3 regions of the Ralstonia edaphi genome follow, and region 2 is predicted to be linked to each of the others. Evidence: predicted binding sites of a transcription regulator. Region 2 holds the regulator's gene; each other region holds the start of a gene.

Region 1 (7,704 bases), on a different contig from region 2:
GGCGGGACTGGGCATCGGGCTGCTGTCGAGCGCGATCCCCTATTCGCTCGAAATGGTGGCGCTCAAGCATCTGCCGGGCAAGACGTTTTCCGTGCTGCTGAGCCTCGAGCCCGCCATCGGCGCGTTGGCCGGGGCGATCGTGCTGCAGGAGCAACTGACCGGGCGCCAGTGGGTGGCGATCCTGGCCATCATCGCTGCGTCAGCAGGCTGCGCGCTGACGGTGCGCGCGCCCAAGCCCGTCCAAAGCTAGCCGGAAAACCGCGCCACGGCTTGCAATACAGCCATGCGCGTCTGTGCGTAGACCATCCCCTTCCATTCCGGCACGTCGCAATAGAACGCATCGCGTAGCGCCCGGCGGATGCCTGCCCGTTGCGCGGCGCCCTGCTCCGGATGGCGATACAGCCAGTGGTCCGCCCGGAGCGCCTGCAGCACTGCCAGCGGCGCGAGCGTGCCGAACTCAAGCGTGACGCAGGTCTTCTCGATGCCGGACAGCAGTTCGTAGGCGATGCCGACCAAATCGCCTTTGACCACCGAAGAGACCGAACCGGCGGCAGCAATCGGCCGGACATCGGCGCCCCACGTGCGCATGGCGCGCTCAAGTTCGGCGGGATCGGGGCTGTTGAAGATCTTCTCGCCGTGGCCGTAGTGGCCGAGCCCGGTATGCAGGTCGATCCACACCAGGCGCGACATGCCGGCCGCGTGCCGCGACACGATCCCGCGCATCTGCAGCGTGCTCCAGCACGGCGTACTGCCGCCGTAGAACATGCCGTTCGGCACGCGGTATTGGCCGCTCGTTGCGGCGTCTTGCAGGGCTTTTTCGCCGCGGGTGACCATGTAGTGCTGCAACGCTGCCTGATCCGCCTGGCTGGGCGGCCACGTGCGCGGCAGCAGCAGCGGATCGACTTCAAGGTAGGCCGGATTCGCCGATGCGGCCTCGGCAAAGTCGACGCTGTTGCGGTTCAGGTCAACGTTGTCTTCATTCACGCGCCGCAGGTGCGCAAACCCATACGGATTGACCGCGTGCACCAGCAGCAGCGCGACCTTGCCAGCTGCCAGCCGCACGAAGAGTTCGTCGTCTCGCAGCAAGCCGGTCTGGCAACCGGAGCCACAGAACCCCTCCACGCCATGAACGCCGGAGGTGACGATCAGCAGCGCTTCAGCCTGCGCCGGGGCAAACAACGCGGTGTCGATGGAAAGCTGCTCGCCGGACGGCCCGACCGCATCCGGATGCAGATGGCGCTCGATGCGGAGCCCCCGGGCCTGCGCAGCAGCGAGGAACTTGCCGCGGGCTTCATCGTAGGTCTGCGAGAAGAAGGCTTCGACCGTCATGGGAGGGATCCGGTGCAGTGGTTGCCGCAGCCTGCCATGGCTGACAGGCGCGGCGCAATCGCACGCGCGTGAATCGATCGCCCGAAATGCAAACAGGCGACGCGTGGTGCGTCGCCTGTCTACGTTGATGCCGGGTCGAACGAGCGTTGAGCGGCTAGCTCAGATCACTCCCAGGACAGCGCGCCACCGGTCTGGTACTCGATTACGCGCGTCTCGAAGAAGTTGCGCTCCTTCTTCAGATCGATCATCTCGCTCATCCACGGGAACGGGTTTTCTTCGTTCGGGAACAGCGCGTCCAGGCCGATCTGCTGGCAGCGGCGGTTGCAGATGAAGCGCAGGTAGCCCTTGAACATCGGTGCGTTCAGGCCCAGCACGCCGCGCGGCATGGTGTCTTCTGCGTAGCGGTATTCCAGGTCGACGGCCTTTTTGAACAGCTCCGTGATCTCGGCCTTGAACTCCGCCGTCCACAGATGCGGGTTCTCCAGCTTGATCTGGTTGATCAGGTCGATACCGAAATTGCAGTGCAGCGACTCATCGCGCAGGATGTACTGGTACTGCTCGGCAGCGCCGGTCATCTTGTTCTGACGGCCCATCGCCAGGATCTGCGTGAAGCCGACGTAGAAGAACAGGCCTTCCATGATGCAGGCGAAGACGATGAGCGACTTCAGCAGCTTCTGGTCGTTCTCGGGCGTGCCGGTCTTGAACGACGGATCGGTCAGCGTGTCGATGAACGGGATCAGGAACTCGTCCTTGTCACGGATCGACTGCACCTCGTGGTACGCGTTGAAGATCTCGGCCTCGTTCAGGCCCAGCGATTCAACGATGTACTGGTACGCGTGCGTGTGGATCGCCTCTTCAAACGCCTGGCGCAGCAGGTACTGGCGGCATTCCGGCGCGGTGATCTGGCGGTACGTGCCCAACACGATGTTGTTGGCGGCCAGCGAGTCGGCCGTCACGAAAAAGCCCAGATTGCGCTTGATGATGCGGCGCTCGTCTTCGGTCAGACCGTTCGGGTCTTTCCACAGGGCGATGTCGCGCGACATGTTGATTTCCTGCGGCATCCAGTGGTTCGCGCAGCCGGCGAGGTACTTTTCCCACGCCCACTTGTACTTGAACGGCACCAGCTGGTTGACGTCGGTGGCGCCATTGATGACGCGCTTGTCGGCAGCGTTCACACGGCGGTTGCTCTGTGCGGCGGCAGCGTTCGGGTTGTTGCCGAGGATGCCCGTGCCGGCGGCCTGCGTGGCCGACGGGGGCAGCACGCCGCCCTGGTCGGCGGTGGCTGTTTGCAGTTGCGGCTGCGGTTGATACGCGGGCTGCGGTGCAGCTTGCGGTTGTGCGGCAGGTTTGACGTCGTCGTCCCAGCTCAGCATATGTGTTTCTCCTAATTCTTTGCGCGTCGCTCCCGCTCTTTCGGAGCGCGAGTCCAGTGTCGTGCAGATCACGGCGCCCCCGCTTGCGCGGGAGCAACCTCAGACACTGTTTTGACTTATTGGCAGGCTTCGCATTCCTCGAAACCGGGGTCGCCCGGGCGCATCGTGCACACGGCGCCTTCTGCTTCCGGCATCGCCTGGGCGGTGGCAGCGGCGGCATCCAGCGCGCTGGTCGGCGCGGCCGACGTCACGCCCGATGCACCCGCGGCCGACACGCCACCTGTATCGCTACCCGACGACACCGCATTGAGCGTGCCGCGCGACACGGTCGACTTCTCGACGTGCGTGGCGCCGATCGTGCGCAGGTAGTACGTGGTCTTCAGGCCACGCAGCCACGCCAGCTTGTACGTGTCATCCAGCTTCTTGCCCGACGCGCCGGCCATGTAGATGTTCAGCGACTGCGCCTGGTCGATCCACTTCTGGCGGCGCGATGCAGCTTCCACCAGCCATTGCGGTTCCACTTCGAAGGCCGTTGCGTACAGGTCGCGCAGGTCTTGCGGAATGCGGTCGATCCGGGCCAGCGAGCCGTCGAAGTACTTCAGGTCGGCGACCATCACTTCGTCCCACAGGCCGCGCGCCTTCAGGTCGCGCACCAGGTAGTCGTTGACCACCGTGAATTCGCCCGACAGGTTCGACTTGACGTACAGGTTCTGGTACGTCGGCTCGATGCAAGCGGACACGCCGATGATGTTGGAGATCGTTGCCGTCGGGGCGATCGCCACGCAGTTCGAGTTGCGCATGCCGTACTGCTTGATGCGGCCGCGCAGGCTGTCCCAGTCCATCGTCGACGACATGTCGGCTTCGAGGTAGCCGCCGCGCTCTTCGGCCAGCAGCTTGAGCGAGTCTTGCGGCAGGATGCCGCGATCCCACAGCGAGCCCTTGTAGCTGCTGTAGCGGCCACGCTCTTCGGCCAGTTCGGTCGACGCCCAGTAGGCGTAGTAGCACACGGCTTCCATCGACGTGTCGGCAAACTGCACCGCTGCCTCGCTGGCGTACGGCACACGCAGCACGTGCAGCGCGTCCTGGAAGCCCATGATGCCCATGCCGACCGGACGGTGGCGCAGGTTCGAGTCCCGTGCCTTCTTGACCGCGTAGTAGTTGATGTCGATCACGTTGTCGAGCATGCGCATGGCAGTGCGCACGGTCTTCTTCAGCTTCTCGTGATCGAGCACCACGCTGCCGTCGGCCTGCTTGACCAGGTGAGCGACCAGGTTGACCGAACCGAGGTTGCACACGGCGATTTCGCTGTCGTTGGTATTCAGCGTGATTTCCGTGCACAGGTTGGAGCTGTGCACCACGCCCACGTGCTGCTGCGGGCTGCGGATGTTGCACGGATCCTTGAACGTGATCCACGGGTGGCCGGTTTCGAACAGCATGCCCAGCATCTTGCGCCACAGCTGCAGCGCCGGCATTTTCTTGAAGAGCTTGATCTCGCCGCGCGCGACCTTGTCTTCGTAGGCCAGGTAGGCCTGCTCGAATGCCTTGCCGACCTTGTCGTGCAAGTCAGGGCAGGTGGACGGCGAGAACAGCGTCCACTCGCCACCTTCCATCACGCGCTTCATGAACAGGTCCGGAATCCAGTTGGCCGTGTTCATGTCGTGCGTGCGGCGGCGGTCGTCGCCGGTGTTCTTGCGCAGCTCCAGGAATTCTTCGATATCCAGGTGCCACGTTTCCAGGTACGCGCAGACGGCGCCCTTGCGCTTGCCGCCCTGGTTCACGGCCACGGCCGTGTCGTTGACCACCTTCAGGAACGGCACCACGCCTTGCGACTTGCCGTTCGTACCCTTGATGTGCGAGCCGAGCGCGCGCACGTTGGTCCAGTCGTTGCCCAGGCCGCCTGCGAACTTCGACAGCAGCGCGTTTTCCTTCAGCGCTTCGTAGATGCCGTCCAGGTCATCCGACACGGTGGTCAGGTAGCACGACGACAGCTGCGAGCGACGCGTGCCCGAGTTGAACAGCGTCGGCGTGCTCGACATGAAATCGAACGACGACAGCAGCTGGTAGAACTCGATGGCGCGGGCTTCACGGTCGATTTCGTTCAGCGCCAGGCCCATCGCCACACGCATGAAGAACGCCTGCGGCATCTCGATGCGGGTTTCGTTGATGTGCAGGAAGTAGCGGTCGTACAGCGTCTGCAGGCCGAGGTAGTTGAACTGGAAGTCGCGCGAGGCGTCCAGCGCGGCACCCAGCTTGGCCAGGTCGAACTGGGCCAGCTTGTCATCGAGCAGCTCGGCGTTGATGCCGCGCTTGATGAACTGCGGGAAGTAGTCGACGTAGCGCGTGCTCATTTCCGCTTGCGTGACTTCTTCGCCGAGGATTTCGCGACGGATCGTGTGCAGCAGGATGCGCGCCGTGACTTGGCTGTACGCCGGGTCCTTTTCGATCAGGGTACGGGAGGCCAGGATGGCCGAGTCGTACACCTGCGTCATCGGCACGCCTTCATACAGGTTCTTGACCGTTTCCTTGAGGATCGGCTCCGGATCCACCGCGTCGCCCAGACCTTCGCAGGCCGAGACGATCACGTTGCGCAGCGCTGCCATGTCCAGCGGGCGGGTGATGCCGCCGTCGGTCACGTTCAGGCCGATGAAGGCCGGCTGCTGCTGGGTTTCACCGGCTTGTGCGCGCTCCTGGGCGCGGCGCTCGCGGTACAGCACGTAGGCGCGGGCCACGTCGTGCTCGCCCGAACGCATCAGGGCCAGTTCCACCTGGTCCTGCACGTCTTCGATATGGAACGTGCCGCCGTTCGGGCGGCTGCGCAGCAGTGCGCGCACGACGTTCTGCGTTTGTTGGTCAACCAGCTCGCGCACACGCGCGGAAGCAGCACCCTGCCCGCCATTCACGGCGAGGAAAGCCTTGGTCATGGCCACGGCGATCTTCGAAGGCTCGAAGCTCACCACGGCGCCGTTGCGGCGAATGATCTTGTAGTCCGCGTAGCCAGTGCTGGGGGCAGCGGCCGTGCCGCCAGCGCTTTGCGCAAATTGGGAGGGGTTGGCGGTGCCGGAGTGGATTTCTGGTTGGGCCGTCTGCATGTGGACTCCTGTTGAACCGTTCGTTTTATTGGCTCGCCGATGGGTGAAACACCTTGGCGAACCCTTGCGCCATGCGGAGAAATGAGACGGAAAAGACCCCTGCCTTTCCTCAGCCCCCAAGCGCCGGCTCGACCTGCCGTACGCCCGCCCCCGCGTGGCGCTGAAATAAGAATCCCGGAAAGCGACCACTACATCTAGTGCTCAACTCCGGGATTGACGCTAAGTATAGTGGCCCAATCGAATTTGCCTAGACTTGACAGGTGGGGGCAGATGGCTATTTTTCACCCGCAACTGCGGTGCCGCAAACCCGCTACGCCAGTCTGCACAAAGGGTCGGCGGGACTGGCGTGCGGCGTCGCAATGACCGTCTCTCCAGAATAATTCTTTCTATCGACGTCACAAGTTCAATAGACGTCACCTCATCTACGGTAGGGGTATGTGTGCGGCGCACTGCACCGGTGCATGCGTGCCGCGCGCCGGGGCATTCCCCGACATTCCTCCGCTCAAGAAATCCGAATAGCCGCATCAGCATTCTTGCCGCGGCTGTCACTTGAGCGACAGGCCTCCACCCTACGCTTCGGTCGCATTGCAGGGAGCGCAATCACAGCGGCGAGACACCGAGCGCCGCGCACAACGACCGAGGAAATTGACATGGCTTGGAATCACCCCGCCCGGCGCCTGCTGACGGCCGCGCTGAGCACGACCGTGGCCGCGACGCTGGCGACCACATTGACCGCATGCGGCGGGGGCGACGGCGGCCCCATCGCCAACCAGGGCAGCACCGACACACCATCCACCAGCGCCAGCAAGAAGGTGCTGGTGGTCGGCGTGGACGGCGCCACCTATGCGCAGGTACAGAGCGCGCTCTTGCAGCGCAGCCTGCCGAACCTGGGCGCGCTGGCGGTGATGCCGGCATCGACCGGCGGCACGCTGGGCACCACCACCGCCCAGCCGCCGCTGGACACACCCAGCTGGGCCACCGTGCTGACCGGTGCCTGGCAAAACCGCCACGGCGTGACGGACGACACCGTCACCACCCTGGCCGCCCCAAGCGTGTTCAGCTACGCGCGCAACGCCGCAAAGGCAGCCGGCACCACGCAACGGCTGGGCGCTGCCGTCAGCTCGGCCACACTGCCCGCGCTGCTCAAGGCCGATCAGCAAGCCGGCAATCTCGACACGCTCGTCGACTGCGCCCAGGTGGACACCTGCGTGACGCAGAACAGCGTGAAGCTCGTGCAGTCCGGCTACGACGTCGTCTTCGCGCAATACACCGCGCCGGCCGCCGCCGCGCTGGCTTCGGGCCTGCAGAGCGATGCGTACACCGCTGCGCTGGCCAACCTCGACCAGGCGCTCGGCACACTGCAGGCCGCCATCGCCCAGCGCCGCACCGCCAACCCGAACGAAGACTGGCTCGTTGTCGTCACCACCAGCCACGGCCTGGACGCCACGGGCGCCACCACGTCGGCGCCGACGCTGGAAAACCGCACCGCCTTCATCGCCCTGAACAAGCCGGTCAACGCCGTGCTCGGCAAGACCGGCATGGCGGCGCCCACGTCGGAAGCCACGCTGGCCGCGCTGCCGAGCGAGGCCGACATCGTGCCGACGGTGCTGGCGCAATTGAACGCCGCCGTGCCGGCAACCGCCCATAAGTTGGACGGCACGGCGCTCACCGCCAACGCGATCGGGGTGCGCAACCTCCAGAGCACCGTGGGTGCGTACAACGCCTCGCTGGTGCTGAACTGGCAAAACCCGACCGCTGCCAGCGGCCCGATCACCGTGCTGCGCGACGGCAAGCCCGTTGCCACGCTGCCCGCCACGGCCACGCAGTACACCGACAGCAACATCGCCACCGCCAGCGGCATCTACCGCATCAACTACACGCTGGTGCGCAACAACGTGCCGGTGTCGATGCTC
Region 2 (7,704 bases):
TCAGGACCGCCAACCCGAACGCGCGCAGCGTGCCGCGCTCGCGAACAGGCTCGTAACGGTGCAACGACGTCGTAGCCATGACGTTCAGGTTGCCTCGCCCGGATTCTTCAACGTGCTCATGACGATTTCACCATCAGGCCGACGCGCTTCACGCCATCGCCCTTGAGCACGCTCATCACGCTCAGCACGCGGTCGTACTGGACCGACTTGTCGGCGGCAATCACGACGGGCTGATCGGGGTTTTCGTCAGTGCGCTGCTTCACAAATGCGCGCAGCTCGTTGTTGTTGGCGAGCTTCTGCTCGGTGGCGCCGGAACTCGTCTTGATGCGAGCAAGGATCGTGCCGTCGCCCTTGATGGTCACGACGATGGGCGGCTGGGTCTGCTGCGGCGTAGCGTTGGCCACCGAGGGCAGATTGACCACGCCCGGGTTCACCACGGGTGCCGCCACCATGAAGATGACCAGCAGCACCAGCATCACGTCGATGTACGGAACGACGTTGATGTCAGCCTTGGCCCGTCGGGCGCGGCGCGTTCGCTGGATGGTAGCCATGAGCGCGGCTCCTTAGCGCGTCTGGCGCTGGAGGATGTTCGAGAACTCTTCCATGAAGCTCTCGAAACGGTTGGCCAGACGGTCCATCTCGGTGGCGTAGCGGTTGTAGGCGATCACCGCCGGAATGGCCGCAAACAAACCGATGGCCGTGGCGACCAGCGCTTCGGCAATGCCCGGAGCCACCGCCGACAGCGTCGCCTGTTGCACGTTCGACAAGCCGCGGAAGGCGTTCATGATCCCCCAGACCGTACCGAACAGGCCGATGTACGGGCTGACCGAGCCGACCGACGCCAGGAATGGCAGGTGCGATTCGAGCGAATCCATCTCGCGCTGGTACGCCGCCCGCATGGCACGGCGGGAGGCATCGAGAATGGCGCTCGGATCGCCGCCGCCGCGCTGCAGCTCGCGCGCCTTGAGGTATTCGCGCATGCCGGCTTCAAAGATGCGTTCCAGCGCGCCGGTGGTGTGGCGGTTGTTGGCAGCGCTCTGATACAGCGCCTGGAGGTCGCCGCCGGCCCAAAAATCGCGCTCGAACGATTCGGTCTGGTTGCGCGCGGCGCGCAGCGCAAACGCTTTGCGGAAGATGTACGTCCAGGAGAACAGCGACATCACCAGCAGCAGGCCCATGACGAATTGGACCAAGAGGCTGGCGTGCAGCACCAGCGAGACGATCGACAGATCTTGTGTGACCTCGACGGGATTCATGCGGCAGCTTTGATGGTTGCGAGTACGGGAGTGGGAATCGGGGTCGGCCGGAAAGTGAGCCGGTCGACACATCCAACACGAATCGTGCCTGATGCGAGCAAAACGTCGCCGCGCCAGCCTTCCTGGGCGAATTGGACCGACGCGGGGCCGACCCGTTCCATACGCGAACGGATCTGCAGTAGGTCGTCCAACCGGGCCGGCGCGCGGTAATCCACGGCGGTGCTGCGGACCACGAAAATGGCCCCGGTCGTGTCGGCCAGCGCCTGCTGATCGACCCCGAGGGCGCGCAGCCACTCGGTGCGGGCGCGCTCAAAAAATTTCAAATAGTTGGCGTAAAACACCACGCCGCCTGCGTCGGTATCTTCCCAATACACGCGCAGGTTCCAGTCAAAAGAAGCCATCGGGTAATTTTACCAAGACGCAAGTGACGGCCAGCCATCCACCGACCGGCCGAGGGCTTGCGCTCGAATTCAGGCCATGCCTCGCGTCACGCTGGTGGCCGAGAATGACTGGCAAACGGGCATCAGCTCCATCGCGTTGACATTGAAGTGCGCCGGGAGCGCCGCCATCCAGTAGACGGCCTCGGCGATGTCGTCGGCGGTGAGCGCCTCGGTGCCTTCGTAGACCTTCTCCACACGGGCATCGTCGCCCTTGAAACGCACGTTGGAAAACTCCGTGCCGGAGCAGAGGCCCGGCTCAACGTTCGATACGCGTACGCGCGTGCCGGTCAGGTCGGCCCGCAAGTTCAACGAAAACTGCCGGACGAACGCCTTGGTGGCGCCATACACATTGCCGCCCGGGTACGGATATGTCCCGGCGATCGAGCCAATATTGATGATGTGACCGCGATTGCGTTCGACCATGGCCGGAAGCAACGCACGCGTCATATGCACCAGCCCAGAGCAGTTGGTGCCGATCATGCGGTCCCAGTCGGTCAGGTCAGCACGCTGGGCCGGTTCGAGGCCCAGCGCCAGACCGGCGTTGTTGACCAGCACGTCGACTTCGCGCCAGCCCTCGGGCAGCGTACCCGGCAGCGCAGCAACGGCATCAGCATCCAGCACGTCCAGCACGAACGGCAGCACGGCGTCACCCAATTCAGCCTTGAGCGCATCAAGGCGGTCCTGGCGGCGGCCTGCCGCGATCACACGATGGCCTTCTCGCACGAAACGCCGCGCGATGGCCGCGCCGAACCCGGCCGTTGCGCCGGTCACGAATACGATCATGGAAGTGTCTCCGGGCCTGAAAAAACGAAAGATCAGAGTTTACCTGAAGCGTTGTGCGGTATTGCACCGCAATGTGCGCGTCTGCACGCCCGCTTCTTGCAGCGGCCATGGGGCTGTCGTACACTCGCGGGCAACCATTCCACCTTGCGCGACTGGCGAATCCTGAAGCTGCTTTGAGCGGCTTCGACATGTGGGCAGCGACCACGAGGAAGCGCAAGGTTTCTGGCGTCATGCACAACGGCGCCTGCCGCTCGCCTGGGCAGCGAATGGGAAGCACAGGGTGACTTGGACACCCGCTGCAATCGGCCAACCCCGAGCGCAGTCGTTCAAGCCGCGCGCATGTTTCCCCACGCCTCGCCCGATCTCCGCCATTTCCGTTTCGTTTCAGACCAGACACTCGCCATGTTCGAACGCAGCCGCTATACGATCGACCAGATCGATCCCGAAATCTTTGCCGCCATCCAAAAGGAAAATCAGCGTCAGGAAGACCACATCGAGCTGATTGCCTCCGAGAACTACACCTCCCCGGCCGTGATGGCCGCGCAGGGCTCGCAACTGACCAACAAGTACGCCGAGGGCTACCCCGGCAAGCGTTACTACGGCGGTTGCGAATACGTGGACGTGGTGGAACAGCTCGCCATCGACCGCGTGAAGCAGCTCTTTGGCGCTGAAGCCGCCAACGTGCAGCCGAACTCGGGCTCGCAGGCCAACCAGGGCGTGTTCTTCGCCGTGCTCAAGCCGGGCGACACGATCATGGGCATGAGCCTGGCCGAAGGCGGCCACCTGACCCACGGCATGGCGCTCAACATGAGCGGCAAGTGGTTCAACGTGGTCAGCTACGGCCTCAACGCGCAGGAAGACATCGACTACGACGCGCTCGAAGCGCTCGCGCAAGAGAAGAAGCCGAAGCTGATCATCGCCGGCGCATCGGCATTTGCGCTGCGCATCGATTTCGAGCGCATCGGCAAGATCGCCAAGTCGATCGGCGCGTATTTCATGGTGGACATGGCGCACTACGCCGGCCTGATCGCCGCTGGCGTGTACCCGAATCCGGTGCCGCATGCAGACTTCGTCACGACGACCACGCATAAGAGCCTGCGCGGCCCGCGCGGTGGCGTAATCCTGATGAAGGCCGAACACGAAAAGGCCATCAACTCGGCCATCTTCCCGGGTATCCAGGGCGGCCCGCTGATGCACGTGATCGCCGGCAAGGCAGTGGCGTTCAAGGAAGCGCTGTCGCCGGAATTCAAGGCGTACCAGCAACAGGTCGTGAAAAACGCGGCAGCCATGGCCGAAACGCTGATGGCCCGTGGCCTGCGCATCGTCTCGGGCCGCACTGAAAGCCACGTGATGCTGGTCGACCTGCGCGCCAAGAAGATCACCGGCAAGGAAGCCGAGAAGGTGCTGGGTGACGCACACATCACCGTCAACAAGAACGCGATTCCGAATGACCCGGAAAAACCGTTCGTGACGTCGGGCGTGCGCCTCGGTTCGCCGGCCATGACCACGCGTGGCTTCAAGGAAGCGGAAGCCGTGAAGGTCGCCCACCTGATCGCCGATGTGCTGGACAATCCGCACGACGAAGCGAACATCGCTGCCGTCCGCGCCAAGGTGGCCGAGCTGACCAAGCAGTTCCCGGTCTACGGCTAAGGCATCCGCCGATGGCCGGATCTTCCGGCCACGTAGTACCCTGCCGCGATGCGCCCCGAATTGAATGAGGGGCCATCGCGGCGTTGTTCTTTTAGCGCAGTGCGTTCTTTGAGGTTGCCGAGGAGACCACCGGCATGAAATGCCCCTTTTGCGGCCACGCGGCCACCCAGGTGATTGATACCCGCATGTCGGAAGAAGGCGACACTGTGCGCCGCCGCCGTCGCTGCGAATCCTGCGACCGCCGCTTCACGACCTACGAACGCATCGAGCTGTTCTTTCCGGCCGTCGTCAAAAAGAACGGCAGCCGCGTCGACTACGACCGCAACAAGGTCAAGGATTCCATGCGGCTGGCGCTGCGCAAGCGCCCCGTATCCGCCGAGGCCATCGACGAGGCCATCGCCCGCATCGAAGAAAAACTGCTCAGCCACGGCGAGAAGGAAATCGGCAGCGACCGCGTGGGAGAGCTCGTGATGCGCGAACTCAAGCGGCTGGACAAGATCGGGTACATCCGGTTTGCGTCGGTGTATCGGAGTTTTGAGGATGTGTCGGAATTTCGCGACATGCTCGACGAATTCCGCCAATAGACGCCGTTCTCCCCCACGGCTCCAGCTAGCGTTCCGACCAAAATTTCGGTTAAATCCGCTGTCAAAGCAAAGAAGTAGCACTTTGTCACAATCTTGGCGTACCATGCCCGGATAAGTGACGAAAGAAGCATTAAAAAAATAGTTGGTCGGAACAATCTGCGGGAGTCACCATGCGCCACGCTTTGCCGGGGAAAGCGCTTGGCTTCACCATGCTCGAAGCATTGATCGCCGTGCTGATTTTGGCCGTCGGCGTGCTGAGTGTCGCCAATCTTTTAATCAAGTCGTATCGGTTTACGCAGCAGGGAGCGTATGACACGCTGGCCCTGCAATTGGCGTCGAATATGGCGGACCGGATGCGGGCCAATGCAGGCATGCTCGGCGCAAGCTCGCCGTACGTTTTCGATACGCAGACCGCGAGCGCGGTCGTGGCATCCACCAACTTCTATTTCACTCAAACGTCTACTGGCTGCAGTAGCGGTAGCGCCGTATGCGCGACGGAAGCAGTGAAGTTTGACCTGTCGGAGTGGTTGACTGCGGTGCGGACATCGCTGCCCGGCGGCCGTGCCTTGATCTGCCACGATAGCCCCGCGTACACGATTACCGGCGGTTTCTCTTGGCCTTGCTCGAACCAGCCAACCGATCCGCTCGTCATCAAGATTGGCTGGGTCTCGCGCTTTTCTGCGCTTGATCAAGGCAATGCGACTTCGGATGTCGTGATCGGGGACACGGCTAACGGCACAACCGCAACGCCACAAGCCATGATCGTCGTCGATGCAGGAGGGTCGTGATGCCATCCGCCATGTATCGCCGCAATCGTATGCGGGGCTTCTCGCTTGTCGAACTGATGGTGGCGCTGGTCATTTCGCTGCTGGTACTGGTTGCGACGGTCTCGTTCTACCTGATGACGAAGTCGACCTACACGACCATCGACGACAGTTCCAATCTGGAAGAACGGGGCCAGTTTGCATTGGGCCTCATTGCACGCGCGCTTCGGCAAACCGCGTACACCCCGACCAGCCCTGATGGTGGCACCTTGCAGCCGTCCATCAACGATCCGGATGTGGCATCGATTTCCGGGCTGGATGGTTGCGATAACCCACCTGCCGGCGAGCGCCTGACCGCCTGCGGCACAGGCGGCACAAATACGACAAACGACGCCATCGAGATACGTTTTTTCGGCTCGGGCACCGCTGCAGACCGTACCGTTCCTGACAACACCATTTTCGATTGCTCAGGTCAGGGCGTTGCCGAAGCCACGAGCGCCGACACCGTTAGCACGCAGCGCGGGCTATCGATACTCTTTATTCAGCAGGCGAACGGCAATTCGTTCCTTGCCTGCAAGTTCCGTAGACGTGACGCGGCCGGCCATGAGATTACCGGGACCACGGACGAGAAGGACTTCGTCACCCTACAGCTCGTACCGGGCGTGGAGTCGCTGCAGTTTTTGTACGGCGTGTCGACCGATGGCGATACGGTTCCGGAAGTCTACAAACGTGCATCGAGCATGTCTCCGGATGACTGGAAGTCCGTCTATGCCGTGAAAATAGGGATGGTGATCCGGGCGGACAACAATACCAGTGCGGACACCAGCCAAACACAGAGCTACACGCTCTTCGGCAGCCAATACGGTGACGGTGAGGGAACGTACAAGCCCACGCAGAACTTGGGTTCAGCGCGGCGCATGTTCACGACCACCGTACAGACACGCAATTACCAGATTTGCTACAAGGACGACCCGCGATGCTTCTGACTTCATTGCGCTCGGGTCGCCGTGACCCCGGTTTCGCGCTGATTACCGCGCTGGTGATGCTGTTGGTGATTACTGTGTTGGCGCTCGCTGGCGCTCGCATGGCACTGGACACCAAGCGCATAAGCCGCAATCAGCGGGACTCCGACATTGCCTTTCAGGCCGCTGAAGCCGCGCTGCGCGATGCCGAGTACGACATCGGAAATAACACGGCGACAAACAGCCGCGTGGCCCAGTTCCAGCCGGAATCCGCAGAAGGGTTCCCTGTGGTGGCCGGCACCTGCAACAGCGGCACGCCGGGCCCAACCTCTGGGCGTGGTCTCTGTCTGCCCTCTGCCGACATCGACAATCCTGTCTGGAAAACGGTGAGCTGGAGCGCCGGAGCTACCGACCCGCAGACTGTCGCCTATGGGGACTTCACCGGCCGGCCCTTCCCGACGGGGTCGGGTGTGCTGCCACCGGTCAAGCCTCGCTACATCATCGAGCTGTTGCTTGATACTAGTAATGGCATAGCGCCGCCAGCTGGTGGCGCAACAAGTCTGCATTTTTACCGCATCACGGCGGTGGGATGGGGCCCTAACAGTTCAACGCCGGTGATGCTGCAGACCACCTATCGCAAGCTGCTACCGCCAGACAACAAGTAATCCATGTAAAAGAGCTCTACCGGGGGAGCCACATATCATGAACATCATCCGCAGTCTGCTCGCCATCGTGGCGTTGGGCTGGTTTACCGTGCTAGGCGCTGCCGGCACCGTGCCGACTGTCGACATCTCGACCGTGCCCTTGTACGGACGCAGTCAAAACGTACACCCGAACCTGATGCTGTCGCTGTCGGTGGAATTCCCAACGACGGGGGCCGCCTATCGTGGTGCTTACGACAAGCAGAAGACGTATCTGGGCTACTTCAACTCGACCAAGTGCTACAACTACGACTCGACTAATGGCTACTTCGTGATCGCTGGGCCGGCCTCATCGTCGTTCGAATGCTCGGGCAACTTCTCGGGCAACTTCATGAACTGGGCCGCATCCTCTGCCATTGACGAGTTCCGCATGGCAATGACCGGCGGTGACCGCATTATCGACTCGCCGACCCAGACTGTGCTGCAACGCGCCGTGCTCCGCGATGACTTCTTCCGCAGCGGCTCGTATTTTCCTGTCAAGAAAGTTGATGGTACCGGCACGACAAGCAGTCCGAACAAAGTCACGCCATTCAATTACCAATCGCTCTATATCGCTTCCTGCGG
Region 3 (7,704 bases), on a different contig from region 2:
TGCAAGTGCGGGTTATGGCAGTAATGGCAGCGCCACGGGCAGCCCGCGACAAACACGACTGCCGCAAGCTGTCCGGGCCAGTCGACGCTGGAGAACGGCGCCAGGCCGCCGATGGCCGGCGGCGGGCAGTGCGGTGGCTCAGCGTGCGCGGTCTTCAACAAAGAAGCGGCGTTCACAGAATTCCCCTTGCTTGCCGATGTTGAACGAGCTGACGGGCCGGTGATAACCCATCACGCGGGTCCAGACTTCGCAGCGCGTGCGTTGGCTGTCGTCGAGTGCAGCGGTGTGGTTGGCGGTTTGTGCAACGGTAGTCATACGGAGGCTCCTTCGTGATGGAGGTGGGTGGAAGAACCAGGGGTGTCCGCCGTTGCGCACCCGCACTTGCCGTGAGGCTGCTGAGCCAGCAGTTCTGCATCGCATTTCGGACAGAACGCGTGATGGCCGGACAGATAGCCGTGCTTCGGGCAGATCGAAAACGTCGGAGTGATGGTGATGTACGGCAGGCGGAAGTTGGCCAACGCGCGGCGCACGAGCTCCTTGCACGCCTGCGGCGAGGAGATGGCTTCGTTCATGTACAGATGCAGCACCGTGCCGCCCGTGTATTTGCTCTGCAGCGCTTCCTGGCGCGCCAGTGCTTCAAACGGGTCGTCGGTGTAGCCGACGGGCAGCTGGCTGGAGTTGGTGTAATACGGCTGGGCTGTCGTGCCGGCCTGCAGGATGCCCGGCCAGCGCTTGCGGTCTTCGCGGGCGAAGCGATAAGTCGTGCCCTCCGCGGGCGTGGCTTCGAGGTTGTAAAGGTGTCCCGTCGCCTCCTGGAATTCCGTCATGCGCTGGCGCACGTGGTCGAGCAGGCGCACGGCCATGGCGTGGCCGAATGGCGTGGTGATGTCGTCGGCATCGTGCGTGAAGTTGCGAACCATCTCGTTGATGCCGTTCACGCCGAGCGTGCTGAAGTGGTTGCGCAGCGTGCCCAGGTAGCGACGCGTGTACGGGTACAGCCCCTGGTCGATCAGCCGCTGCACAAACTTGCGCTTCACCTCCAGCACGTCGCGGCCGAGCGCAAGCAGCGTATCCAGCCGCGCCAGCAGCGCCGCCTCATCGCCCGCGTAGAGATAACCCAATCGCGCGCAGTTCACCGTCACCACCCCGATCGAACCGGTCTGCTCGGCCGACCCAAATAACCCGTTGCCGCGCTTGAGCAGCTCGCGCAGGTCGAGCTGCAGGCGGCAGCACATCGAGCGCACCATGTGCGGCTCCAGATCGGAATTCAGGAAGTTCTGGAAGTAGGGCAGCCCGTAGCGTGCCGTCATCTCGAACAGCAGCGTGGTGTTCGGGTGTTCCCAATCGAAATCGGGCGTGATGTTGTAGGTGGGAATCGGAAACGTGAATGCGCGGTCCTTCGCGTCGCCCGCCATCATGACGTCGATGTACGCGCGGTTGATCATGTCCATCTCGGGCTGGAGGTCGCCGTAGGTGAACGGCATCTCTTCGCCGCCGATGTACGGAACCTGTTCGCGCAGGTCCGCTGGGCACGTCCAGTCGAACGTGAGGTTGGTGAACGGCGTTTGCGTCCCCCAGCGGCTGGGCACGTTGAGGTTGTAGATCAGCTCCTGCATGGATTGCTTGACCGCCGCATACGACATCGCGTCGCGCCGGATGAACGGCGCCATGTACGTATCGAAGGAGCTGAACGCCTGTGCGCCGGCCCACTCGTTTTGCAGGGTGCCGAGGAAGTTGACGATCTGCCCGATCGCTGCGGACATATGCCGCGGCGGCGTCGCTTCCACCTTGCCCGGCACGCCGTTGAATCCCTCCGTCAGCAATTGCCGCAAGGACCAACCTGCGCAGTAGCCCGACAGCATGTCGAGATCGTGGATGTGGAGGTCGCCCTCGCGGTGCGCCATCCCGGCTTCGGGGCTGTAGACATGCGAGAGCCAGTAGTTGGCCGTGACCTTGCCTGCCACGTTCAGGATCAGGCCGCCCAGGCTGTAGCCCTGATTGGCGTTGGCATTGACGCGCCAGTCGCGCTGCTCGAGGTACTCGTCCATCGTGCTCTCGACATCGACCAGCGTGTGCTTGAGCGAGCGCAGCCGGGCATGCTGCTCGCGGTAGACGATGTAGGCGCGCGCGGTGCGCCAATAGCCGGCGTCGACCAGCACCTCTTCCACGCAGTTCTGGATGATTTCGATGCCGGGGCAGGGCAGCGGGGCGAGATGTGTGACCACGCCGGTGGTCAGGCGCTGTGCCTCGACGGCGTCGAATTCGCCGGTGGCCTGGCCGGCTGCCGCGATCGCCTGGTGGATCTTTTGCGCATCGAACGACGCCAACGAACCGTCGCGCTTGGTGACTTGCCTGGTGAGCTGTGTGCCCGTCATGAGGTACTCCATCTAGTGGTATGGAGTCAGACTAGCACTACATATTGTGGTCGGTGAGTCGTAAAGACCTTGATTTTTAAATCCCTTGACCCCCGTCAACCGGTGCCATTTGCGACGCAGACAGGTCGTGCCGCTGTCAGTCGACGATGAACAGCCGGGCGCCGTTCCTGGTGTACGACTGATGGGCTTCGGCATCGTCGCCGACCTGATAGCTCATGCCGGGCCTGAGCGTGAACTTTCGGCCGTCTTCCAGCGTGGTTTCCAGTTCGCCATCCAGGCAGAACAGGATGTGGCCCTTCTTGCACCAATGGTCGGCCAGGTAGCCCGGTGTGTACTCGACCATGCGTACGCGGATGCGGTTCGGCTCGTCGCCAAAGTAGCGGGTGCGCCAGATCGCCATGCCGGTCTCGCCAGTGTGTTCGGTTGGTTCAACAGTGGACCAGTCGGTCGTGCCGAAAGCGAAGGGCGCCATTTTCATCGTGGGACTCCGGTAGCTGACGTAAGCCCATGATGGTATCAGCGGCTTACGTGGTGCCTGCGCCGCATGCGGTGTGCTGAAAACTGCGCTTATGGGTACGCCCCGACAGCATTGCGTGCCGCTCAATAATCCGCGCCGGACCGCCCGAAATCCACAGCCCATGCGGCATTGCAGCACGGGCTCAATCGTGTCACATCGATGTATGCAGAAATTGCATGGTGCTATGCAACATCGACATAACGATGGTCATGCGCTTCTCTAATATCGTCGCTTTTTACAAAGCGTGACGAACTTGGGCCGGCCCTTGGCCCCATGAGATCCGCGTCTGTCGCGCGCCGTCCCTCCGGCCACGATATTCCTTGGAGAAAGTCTTGAACACCAAACGTCTGACCTCCCACATCGGGCTGGCAATGCTGCTGGGCATTGCCGTCGGCTGGGGCTGCCACGAATACGCCAAGGACGCTGCGGCGGCCAAGGACATCGCTTCGTACTTCAGCATCATCACCGACATCTTCCTGCGCATGATCAAGATGATCATTGCGCCGCTGGTGTTCTCGACCCTGGTGACGGGCCTGGCGAGCATGAGCGGTGGCCGCTCCGTTGGCCGCGTCGGCCTGCGCGCGATGATCTGGTTTGTGTGCGCGTCGGCCACGTCGCTGGCGCTGGGCATGCTGCTGGTCAACTTCTTCCAGCCGGGTGTGCACATGAACCTGGCGTTGCCCGATGTGTCGGCCACGTCGGGCCTGAAGACCGGTGACTTCACCCTCAAGGCGTTCATCACGCACGTGTTCCCGCGCAGCATCGTGGAGGCCATGGCCACCAACGAAATCCTGCAGATCCTGGTGTTCTCGCTGTTCTTTGGCGCCGCGCTGTCGACGATGAAGAACCCGATGGACACCGTGATCGGGCGCGGCCTGGAAGAGCTGACCAAGCTGATGTTCCGCATTACCGACTACGTGATGCGCTTTGCACCGCTGGGCGTGTTTGCCGCCATGGCCGCTGCCATCACGGTGGAAGGCGTGGGCGTGCTGTGGACGTACGGCAAGCTGATCGGCGAGTTCTACCTGGGCCTGGCGCTGCTGTGGGCCATTCTGTTCTTCGTCGGTTATGTTCTGCTGGGCCGGTCGCTGGGCCGTCTACTGGGCTTGATTCGTGAGCCGACCATGCTTGCGTTTGCCACGGCGAGCAGCGAATCGGCGTATCCGAAGACGATGGAAGCACTGGAAAAGTTTGGCGTGCCCAAGCGCGTTGCCAGCTTCGTGCTGCCGCTCGGCTACTCGTTCAACCTCGATGGCTCGATGATGTATCAGGCCTTTGCGGTGCTGTTCATCGCGCAGGCGTACAACATCCAGATGAGCTTTACGCAGCAAGTCACGCTGCTGCTGGTGCTGATGCTCACGAGCAAGGGCATGGCCGGCGTGGCGCGCGCGTCGCTGGTGGTGGTGGCAGCCACGCTGCCAATGTTCCACCTGCCCGAAGCTGGGCTGCTGCTGATCATCGGCATCGACCAGTTCTTCGACATGGGCCGCACGGCCACCAACGTGATCGGCAACAGCCTGGCCACGGCCGTGGTGGCGAAGTACGAACCGGCTGAAGAAGAAAGCGAGGCCGAAGTCGCCGCGCAGCCGAACCTCGGCTGAGGCCCAAAGTAAAAACGCCACCTATCCAGGTGGCTTTTTTTATTCAGCTTGAGAAGCGAGGGAGGTCGCTCCAGGGGTGAGCGGCGCATCGCCAATGTCGACGCGCTGCGCCATGGGCGCCTCTCCCAGCAATGCAGCCACCATGGCTTGCAGCGGAAGCACGTCGCCGGTGCTCATGAAGCGCGGCGATGCAGCTTGGCCCGATGCGTGCAATCCCGCCGCCGTCAAGGTGCGGCCCAGATGGCGCGCGACGGCGTGACCGGTGTCGATCAACGTCAGGCGATCGCCCGCGATCTCGCGGATGGCGTCTTCCAGGAACGGGTAGTGCGTGCAGCCTAGCACCAGTGTGTCCGCGCCCGCGTCGAGCATCGGTTGCAGATACGCTTGCAGCAATTCCAGCACCGCGGGCGAGTGGGTATCGCCGCGTTCGATCAGGGGCACGAGGCCGTAGCCGGGCTGGCTCAGCACCTTGCAATCGCCGGAGGCAGCCGCCAGCAGGCGCGCGAATTTCTCGCTGCGCAGGGTGCTTTCGGTCGCGAGCACGCCGACCACACGGCTCTTCGACGTGGCAACCGCTGGCTTCAATCCCGGCTCGACGCCAATCACCGGCACCGCGAGTTTTTCGCGCAGCACGTGCACGGCCTGCGCTGTGGCGGTGTTGCAGGCGATCACCAAAGCCTTGCAGCCTTGATCGACGAGCCATTCGCACACACGCAGCGTGCGATCGGCGATGTATTGGGGGGATTTTTCCCCGTACGGGGCATGGCGGGAATCCGCCAGGTAGAGAAGCGATTCGGCCGGCAGTTCGGCGCGAATCGCGCGCAGGACGGAGAGTCCTCCGAGGCCGGAATCAAAGACTCCGACCGGGGCCTGCGCGCGTGTCGTCATATTGGATATGAGTGAACGAATCAGCCTGCTGCGACCGGAATCTTGCCGATCTTCGCCTGCCATTCCGCTGGGCCGGTCTTGTGGACCGACGTGCCCGAGCTGTCAACCGCGACGGTGACCGGCATGTCCTTCACATCGAATTCGTAGATGGCTTCCATGCCCAGATCTTCGAACGCCAGCACCTTCGAACCGCGGATGGCCTTCGACACCAGGTACGCCGCGCCGCCCACGGCCATCAGGTAAGCCGACTTGTGCTTCTTGATGGATTCGATGGCGACCGGACCGCGCTCGGCCTTGCCCACCATGGCGATCAGGCCGGTCTGGGCGAGCATCGTCTCGGTGAACTTGTCCATGCGCGTGGCCGTGGTCGGGCCTGCCGGGCCAACGACTTCATCGCGCACCGGGTCGACCGGGCCGACGTAATAGATCACGCGGTTGGTGAAATCGATCGGCAGCTTCTCGCCCTTGGCCAGCATGTCGGCGATGCGCTTGTGTGCGGCGTCGCGGCCGGTCAGCATCTTGCCGTTGAGCAGCAGCGTCTGGCCCGGCTTCCACGAGGCGACTTCTTCCGGCGTCAGCGCGTTCAGGTCGACGCGCTTGGACGTTTCCGTGTTCGGTGCCCACTCGACCTTCGGCCATTGCGACAGGTCCGGCGCTTCCAGCTTGGCCACGCCGCTGCCGTCCAGCGTGAAGTGCGCGTGGCGCGTGGCGGCGCAGTTCGGGATCATGGCGACCGGCAGGTTGGCTGCGTGGGTCGGGTAGTCCAGGATCTTCACGTCCAGCACGGTGGCCAGGCCGCCCAGGCCTTGCGCGCCAATGCCCAGCGCGTTGACCTTCTCGTACAGCTCGATGCGCAGTTCTTCTGCGCGGTTGCTCGGGCCGCGGGCGATCAGGTCTTGAATGTCGATCGGCTCCATCAGGGCTTCCTTGGCCAGCAGCATGGCCTTTTCAGCCGTGCCGCCAATGCCGATGCCCAGCATGCCCGGCGGGCACCAGCCGGCGCCCATGGTCGGCACGGTCTTGAGCACCCAGTCGACGATCGAGTCCGACGGGTTCAGCATCACGAACTTCGACTTGGCTTCGGAGCCGCCGCCCTTGGCCGCGACGATCACGTCCACCGTGTCGCCCGGCACGATCGACATGTTGATCACGGCCGGGGTGTTGTCCTTCGTGTTGGTGCGCTTGCCGGCCGGATCCGCCAGCACGCTGGCGCGCAGCTTGTTGTCGACGTCGTTGTACGCGCGGCGCACGCCTTCGTTGACCATGTCTTCGAGGCTCATCGTGGCGCCGTCCCAGCGCACGTTCATGCCGACCTTCAGGAACACGGTCACGATGCCGGTGTCCTGGCAGATCGGGCGCTTGCCTTCGGCGCACATGCGGCTGTTGGTCAGGATTTGCGCGATGGCATCCTTGGCCGCCGGGCTCTGCTCCTGCTCATAGGCGCGGCCCAGAGCAGTGATGTAGTCCATCGGGTGGTAATAGCTGATGTACTGCAGCGCGTCGGCGACGCTCTGGATGAGGTCTTCTTGACGAATGACGGTCATGGTGGGGGACCAACGTATAGGAATGAAAAGCCGGTGCGGCAGGGCAGTGGTCGGTGACTTTCACTCCCTGCCTGTGACCTGACGGCGGGCGCCGCAGGCTCAGAACAGCCTGAGATCATACACCCAATGTCGGGCGCGGATTGTCCGAGCGCATTCGTCGGAATCGCCGCGCCAACAGGGGCGCAGCGTCAATGTGCGCCGGCAGCCTCGTCTGCCGACTAAGCGTGGATTGGCGGAGGGGTTCCCGGCAGTTTGCTTCCCGCTACTCGGAGGTGATGACCGCCTCCACAGGGCGGCGTGGTGAGAACGCCAGCTCAGGGCCGTAGCCGAACCGCATCACGAGATCGGCGCGCTTGCCGGCGGCCCCGACAACCCCCGCCAAGTCCGGGCGCAACTGGGCAATTTCGACGGGCTGGTTGATGAAGGCACAGCGCAGTCCGAGGCGGGTCGCGGCCAGGGCGAAGCGTTGGCAGGCGCGGCCGGCGGCGATCCAATGCGCCTTGTCTTCGTGACTGCCGATAAAGACGGCGATACCGCTTGAGCTGTCGATTTGGCGTCGATATTTCCGGTTTTCGGAGTTGGCTGTGAAGGCGAGGTTGATAGCGCGGCGGCCCACCGCATCCGGCAGAACGGGGTTGTTGCTCGTCGCCGCGAAGAGGCCGTCTCCTGATGCCATCGCGGCTTTCGGATTGAAGCGCAACCAATGTTTCAACTCCCTGATGAAGGCCGGGTCAGCCATCTGCGCCTCGTTGCCAGCGATGACGAGATCGCGAATCTTG

What was found. Region 2 encodes NrdR, which represses ribonucleotide reductase genes. Its sites were predicted from a motif close to CACNANATNTNGTG; they were not measured.
Region 1: a site for NrdR is predicted at 5,978-5,991, ahead of R2669_RS23970 (ribonucleoside-diphosphate reductase subunit alpha). Genes of this name have one in related genera too.
Region 3: a site for NrdR is predicted at 2,411-2,424, ahead of R2669_RS06750 (ribonucleoside triphosphate reductase). Genes of this name have one in related genera too.

The regions. Positions count from the first base shown of each region.
Region 1 covers NZ_CATWHI010000010.1:9,135-16,838, forward strand. Annotated here, with positions in the region: gene R2669_RS23955 (EamA family transporter) at 1-250, shown strand, start outside; gene R2669_RS23960 (M14 family metallopeptidase) at 247-1,329, opposite strand; gene R2669_RS23965 (ribonucleotide-diphosphate reductase subunit beta) at 1,494-2,702, opposite strand; gene R2669_RS23970 (ribonucleoside-diphosphate reductase subunit alpha) at 2,819-5,791, opposite strand; gene R2669_RS23975 (alkaline phosphatase family protein) at 6,442-7,704, shown strand, end outside.
Region 2 covers NZ_CATWHI010000006.1:110,823-118,526, reverse strand. Annotated here, with positions in the region: gene tolA (cell envelope integrity protein TolA) at 1-79, opposite strand, end outside; gene tolR (protein TolR) at 117-551, opposite strand; gene tolQ (protein TolQ) at 564-1,256, opposite strand; gene ybgC (tol-pal system-associated acyl-CoA thioesterase) at 1,253-1,657, opposite strand; gene ydfG (bifunctional NADP-dependent 3-hydroxy acid dehydrogenase/3-hydroxypropionate dehydrogenase YdfG) at 1,727-2,479, opposite strand; ZMP/ZTP riboswitch at 2,618-2,747, shown strand; gene glyA (serine hydroxymethyltransferase) at 2,882-4,129, shown strand; gene nrdR (transcriptional regulator NrdR) at 4,264-4,713, shown strand; gene pilV (type IV pilus modification protein PilV) at 4,884-5,501, shown strand; gene R2669_RS20745 (PilW family protein) at 5,501-6,463, shown strand; gene R2669_RS20740 (pilus assembly PilX family protein) at 6,454-7,104, shown strand; gene R2669_RS20735 (pilus assembly protein) at 7,142-7,704, shown strand, end outside.
Region 3 covers NZ_CATWHI010000002.1:341,924-349,627, reverse strand. Annotated here, with positions in the region: gene R2669_RS06760 (anaerobic ribonucleoside-triphosphate reductase activating protein) at 1-176, opposite strand, end outside; gene nrdD (anaerobic ribonucleoside-triphosphate reductase) at 139-315, opposite strand; gene R2669_RS06750 (ribonucleoside triphosphate reductase) at 312-2,375, opposite strand; gene R2669_RS06745 (DHCW motif cupin fold protein) at 2,512-2,853, opposite strand; gene R2669_RS06740 (dicarboxylate/amino acid:cation symporter) at 3,225-4,493, shown strand; gene murI (glutamate racemase) at 4,533-5,381, opposite strand; gene R2669_RS06730 (fumarate hydratase) at 5,402-6,925, opposite strand; gene R2669_RS06725 (Acg family FMN-binding oxidoreductase) at 7,188-7,704, opposite strand, start outside.